DNA from 2 places in the Edwardsiella sp. EA181011 genome. Region 1 is predicted to be linked to the other one. Evidence: predicted binding sites of a transcription regulator. Region 1 holds the regulator's gene; the other holds the start of a gene.
The links. Region 1 encodes Fur, which represses iron uptake genes when iron is present. Its sites were predicted from a motif close to ATAATAATGAGAACNACTATCAA; they were not measured.
Positions count from the first base shown of each region.

Region 2: the regulator Fur is predicted to act here: its motif matches at 1,567-1,589, upstream of zupT (zinc transporter ZupT).

Region 1 is NZ_CP011364.1:1,683,468-1,686,593, reverse strand. It holds gene QY76_RS07470 (alpha/beta fold hydrolase) at 1-440, shown strand, start outside; gene ybfE (LexA regulated protein) at 654-932, shown strand; gene fldA (flavodoxin FldA) at 1,117-1,644, shown strand; gene fur (ferric iron uptake transcriptional regulator) at 1,920-2,369, shown strand; gene QY76_RS07450 (beta-N-acetylhexosaminidase) at 2,569-3,126, opposite strand, start outside.
Region 2 is NZ_CP011364.1:112,901-116,026, forward strand. It holds tRNA gene QY76_RS00525 (tRNA-Leu) at 102-188, shown strand; tRNA gene QY76_RS00530 (tRNA-Leu) at 224-310, shown strand; tRNA gene QY76_RS00535 (tRNA-Leu) at 344-430, shown strand; gene ygiD (4,5-DOPA dioxygenase extradiol) at 604-1,389, opposite strand; gene zupT (zinc transporter ZupT) at 1,608-2,375, shown strand; gene ribB (3,4-dihydroxy-2-butanone-4-phosphate synthase) at 2,441-3,100, opposite strand.

The DNA.
Region 1 (3,126 bases):
CGCCGGTGGCCTACCCCACCCGCCGTCACGACGCGGTCTTTGCCGCCCTGAACGCGGTGCAGACGGCGGCGGTACAGACCCGCCCGCAGGCGGCGCAGATCCTGCGCCGCTTTCTGCAGCAGGAGGGGGTGGTGCAGTTTCTGCTCAAGTCCTTTTACCAGGGACGCTGGCGCTTTAATCTTGCGGCCCTGCAGCAGCACTACCCGCAGATCCTCGGCTGGCAGCCGCAGGCGCCCCACCCGGGGGCGACGCTGTTCATCAAGGGCGCGGACTCGCCCTATATTCTCGATGACTATCGCGAGGCGATCGCCCGCCAGTTTCCCTGCGCCCGCGCCCACGTGGTCAGCGGCAGCGGCCACTGGCTGCACGCCGAACAGCCAGACAACGTCCTGCGCGCGGTGCGCCGCTTTCTCGATCCCCCCTCCGGCGCAGGGGCGTGAAGCGTCCGGCGGATCGGATCGTGCCCTCATCGGTGCGGGAACGCGCGCCGACGCCGATAAGGGATTGTCGCTGCTCCACTCCCTGGGGTATGATGGCGCGCTAAAATGGGCGGCGCGTCCCCGTACGGTGCCGTCGGGGGAAATCCCGTATATACGTTAATCGGAGTCCGGGGTTCCCGTGCTCCCTTCTCCTTGCAGTACCGCTACCTGAATATGGCCAAAGAACAAACGGACCGCACGACGCTCGATCTGTTCGCGGAAGAACGTCGTCCAGGTCGTCCCAAAACCAACCCGCTTTCCCGGGAAGAGCAGCTGCGGATTAACAAGCGTAACCAGCTGCGGCGCGATCGGGTGAAAGGGCTGCGCCGCGTCGAGCTGAAGATGAATGAAGAGGCGGTCGATCTCCTCAACCGTCTGGCGCAGGAGCGCAACATCAGCCGCAGCGAGCTGATCGAGCAGATGCTGCTCCGTCAGCTACCGCTGGACACCTGACCCGCCCGGCGCAGCGCACAATGACGATAAAGCCGCGACGCCAAAAATGTTATAGTATTCGACTGGTAGGTAGGCTGGGTGTGTGACCGCGCCCGGTTAGGCTCAGCGCCTAATCCCGTCCGTCGCCCGCGACGGTCAGGGCACAGCCTGATTTAATTTCTGAGATAAAAGGTAAATTCGCGATATGGCAATCGTAGGTATTTTCTTTGGCAGCGACACCGGCAACACGGAAAACATTGCTAAGATGATCCAGAAGCAACTGGGTAAAGACGTTGCTGAAGTTCATGACATTGCCAAGAGCAGCAAGGAAGACCTTGAGGCGTTTGATATCCTTCTGCTGGGTATCCCCACCTGGTACTACGGCGAAGCGCAGTGCGACTGGGATGACTTCTTCCCCTCGCTGGAGGAGATCGACTTCTCCGGTAAGCTGATTGCGCTGTTCGGCTGCGGCGATCAGGAGGACTATGCCGAGTACTTCTGCGATGCAATGGGCACCATCCGCGAGCTAGTTGAGGCGCGCGGCGCCACCATCGTCGGCCACTGGCCGACCGCCGGATACCACTTTGAAGCCTCCAAGGCGCTGGTCGACAGCAACACCTTCGTCGGCCTGGCCATCGATGAGGATCGCCAACCGGAGCTAACCGCCGAGCGCGTGGACGCCTGGGTCAAGCAGCTCAGCGCAGAGATGCATCTGGCCGATATCCTGGGCTAATGCCTGTCGCCTGCCGGCGCGGAGCCCCGTTTAATAGCCGGCAGGTATTTCAGCCATCAATAAAAACGATAGTGCGCAGTTCGCTGCGTCATTTGTTTCTATCTTCCTCATTACTCGCGAGTTATATCTGGCCCACGCCGCGGGCACCCCACGCCGGACACGCCGCGCCACGGTTCCCATTTAGGGATATCGGCCTTATAATGAATCTCACTATTATTTTCCGTTCGGTAACGGCCTCTGGGCGCTGCCGGGCGCTGTGACAGGACAGAATCCGAATGACTGACAACAACACCGCGTTAAAGAAAGCTGGCCTTAAAGTCACGCTTCCCCGTCTCAAGATTCTGGAAGTACTGCAAGATCCTACGTGCCATCATGTCAGTGCTGAAGACTTGTACAAGAAGCTGATCGACATGGGCGAGGAGATCGGTTTGGCAACCGTATACCGCGTGCTCAACCAGTTTGACGATGCCGGCATCGTTACCCGCCATAACTTTGAGGGCGGGAAATCGGTCTTTGAACTGACCCAGCAGCACCACCACGATCACCTGATCTGCCTGGACTGCGGCAAGGTCATCGAGTTCAGCGATGAGTCCATCGAGAAGCGTCAGCGCGAAATCGCCAAAAAACACGGCATCCAGCTGACCAACCACAGCCTGTATCTCTACGGCCACTGCGCCGAGAGCGACTGCCGCAGCGATGATACCCTGCACGACGAAAAGGCCTAAACCCACCGTCAGCGAAGCGGCCCACCGGGGCCGTTTTTTTTGCCCGTCGCGGGTAAAAAAAAAGCCCTCACAGACCGAGGGCAATTACTGCTCACTACTACTCAGATCGAAACCGGAATAAGGAGAGGATGAGGCCGCGCCGCGGGCGCTCATCCTAAGGCCCCCGCGCGAGGCGGGGGAAAATGAGGGTAAAATCCCGTCAGGATTTGACGGACTCCACGCGGCTAAAGCGCTTGCCGTCCGGCGACGCGGTACGCACCTGAACCTCGCCGCTCACGCTCGGCTTCGCCTTGGCATCATAGCGCTGCCACTGCTTACCGCCGTCGACGGAGTACTCCACGATCAGGCCCGGCATCGCGACGTTGGTCTCCAGCTTGCCGTTCACTACGCGGGCGCCTGGCTGCGGTACGCGATAGGCCACGCCAGACTTATCCATCTTGGCCAGCTCACGCTGCCCCATCAGGTTGGCGAAACGCTGCCAATCCTTCAGCAGAGCCTGCTGATCGACCAGATGGGTTTCGCCGCCCTTGTATTCACGCCCGGCCTGATACGGCTGTTCCCAGCCCGCCTGATGCCAGGCACGCTCGGCGACGGCCATGATGCGCGGATAGATCTTGTACTCCATCATCTCATCGGTGCGCACCACTTCGCTCCACAGCTGAGCAGAGAGGCCATAGGCGCCCGGCCACGGCTTGTCGCTCTTGGCGCTGAAGTAGTTACCGTCGCGATCGACCGACGTTTCGGCGTTCTGCGGCAG
Region 2 (3,126 bases), 1.6 Mb from region 1:
ACCGATCGCAGAAAATTCAGGAAATAACTGTTGACGCCGCGACGAAAATCTCTAGAATTCGCCTCCGTGGTTACGTTACTCCAGCAGTAACGCAGCGGTATGCGAAGGTGGCGGAATTGGTAGACGCGCTAGCTTCAGGTGTTAGTGTCTTAACGGACGTGAGGGTTCAAGTCCCTCTCTTCGCACCACATAACCACGATTGATTGCGCTTTGACGGCACCTTGCGAAGGTGGCGGAATTGGTAGACGCGCTAGCTTCAGGTGTTAGTGTCTTAACGGACGTGAGGGTTCAAGTCCCTCTCTTCGCACCAAAGCCGACGAGCGACAATCAGCAACACCCGTGTGCGAAGGTGGCGGAATTGGTAGACGCGCTAGCTTCAGGTGTTAGTGTCCTAACGGACGTGAGGGTTCAAGTCCCTCTCTTCGCACCACTCTTGCTTTTGTCCTGCATCTCTTCATTCTCTCTGTTTCCGCTTGATTCCCGCAGTTGACCTATCCCGCTATCGCTATCCAGACAGACGCTCAACGCCGTCGATATATCGCGCTCGTCGCTCATCGCCGATAACGCCGCGCCCGTATGCCTCATCCCGACCCAACGTGACGCTTAGCCTATCTGCAGCGACAGCATGCTCAGCGATCCCATGACGATCCCCTGCTCGAACACCCGCAGCGGCTCCGCGCCATCCCAGCAGCCCAGCACCGGCAGCAGCGGCAGGAAGTGCTCCGGCGTCGGATTAGCCAGCGCAGCATCCGGATCATCGGTAAACCGCAGCAATGCGGCATCCTCACCACGTTCACGCAGCCCCTGGCGGACAACGTCTTCAAAGCGCCTCGCCCAAGGATAAGGTTCGGCCTCCGCCTCCCAGCGCAGCGTACGCAGGTTATGCACCACGTTACCGCTGCCCAAGATCAGGACGTCGCGCTGCCGCAGCGGGGCGAGCGCCTGCCCCAATCGATAGTGGTACGCCGCTGGCTGGCGCGGATCGAGGCTGAGCTGTATCACCGGAATATCGGCCTGAGGATACAGGTGAACCAGCAGGCTCCACGCGCCATGGTCCAGTCCCCAGCCACCCTCATCCAGCGACAACGTATACTGCGGCGCCAATAAAGACTGCAGTTCCCGGGCCAATGCAGGACTACCTGGCGCCGGATAGCGCAGCGCAGAGAGCGCCGGCGGAAAGCCGCCAAAGTCATGCAGGGTACGCGGCTGCGCCATCGCCGTTGCCCATAGCCCCTGGGTACACCAGTGGGCCGAGATCGCTACCACGGCCTTTGGCCGCGGCAGTTCACGTCCCAGGCGCTGCCACAGGGCGCTGAACGGATTATCCTCGATGGCGTTCATCGGACTCCCGTGCGCTAAAAACAGCGCCGGCATCGTCGCCTCGCTCATAGTGTATTGCCTCGCCGTAATCGCCCGCCGCTCGCCGCGGCTGTCATAAAAAAACGGCTCCGCGCATGGAATACGCGCCAGCCTCCCGCCTGATAGTCAGAAGCATAGAATAGGCACAGACAATCGGTGGAATTGTATATAACACGCTCACATTTATTTACTTCTGCTCACACTTAATAAATAATGAAAATCATTATCATCAACTACGAGGCGTGTCCATGTCCATTCCCCTGCTTCTGACGCTGCTTGCCGGCGGAGCCACCGCCGTCGGGGCTCTGCTGGCCATCATCGGGCAAAAGCCCTCCAATCGCGTACTGGCCTTTTCGCTCGGCTTCGCCGCCGGGATCATGCTACTGATTTCGCTGATGGAGATGCTGCCCGCGGCGCTGAATACGCCGCAGATGCCGCCGCTGCTCGGCTACGCGATGTTTATTCTCGGTCTGGTCGGATACTTTCTACTGGATCGCCTGCTGCCCCACCAGCACGCCCACGATATGGTCGCACTGGGGAATCGAAAGCCGCGTAGCCTAAAACGCACCGCGCTGCTGCTTACGCTGGGTATCAGCCTGCACAATTTCCCCGAGGGTATCGCCACCTACGTCACCGCCAGCGCCGATCTGGAGCTGGGGATGGGCATCGCCCTGGCGGTAGCCATTCATAACATTCCAGAGGGGCTGGCCGTCGCGGGCCCCGTGTATGCCGCCAGCGGCTCGCGTCTGCGCGCGCTGTGGTGGGCCAGCCTGTCGGGCGTGGCGGAGATCCTCGGTGGGCTGCTGGCCTTTACCCTGCTGGGGCCAGCGGTGTCACCGGTCGGGATGGCTGCGATCATGGCGCTGGTCGCCGGGATCATGGTCGCGCTGTCGGTGGATGAGCTTATGCCGCTAGCGCGGGAGATCGATCCGCACAGCAATCCCAGCCGCGGGGTACTATGCGGCATGACCGTTATGGGACTGAGTCTGGCCCTGCTGCAGGCGACACCGCTATAAAAACGCAAGGGATAGCCGCTGGCTATCCCCTTTATATATACGTCCGAGCCGCTGAGACTGCCGAATTAGCAGGCCTGCTCCTGCGGCTCACGGGCCTGACGATAGGCCACCAGATCCTCAATGGTCACTACCGGCATCTCATGCTGTCGTGCAAAGGCCATCACCTGCGGAGCACGTGCCATCGTACCGTCATCATTGGTCAGCTCACACAGCACGCCGGCAGGGCGGAAACCCGCCAGCGAAACCAAATCGATGGTCGCCTCGGTATGACCCCGGCGCGCCAGTACGCCGCCGGGGCGAGCGCGCAGCGGGAAGACATGCCCGGGACGATGAAGATCGCTCGGCTTGGCACCGTCGGCGATGGCCGCGCGTACCGTGGTCAGGCGATCCTGCGCAGAGACCCCGGTGGTCACTCCTTCCGCCGCTTCAATCGTCACGGTGAAGGCGGTGCCATAGTGGCTGGTGTTATTGCTCACCATCATCGGCAGATCCAGCTGCTGACGACGCGCTTCGGTGATACACAGGCAGACAATACCGCTGCCGTGGCGGATGGTCAGCGCCATCTGCTCCACGGTCATCTTCTCGGCGGCAAAGATCATGTCGCCTTCATTTTCACGATTTTCATCATCCAGCACCATGACGCCACGGCCATCGCGCAGGGCGGACAAGGCGCGCTCTACGCGCTCCATCGGGGTACCGAAATCGGAAAGCAGAATCTGATTCATGGTAAAAACCTCATCAATAATCGTAT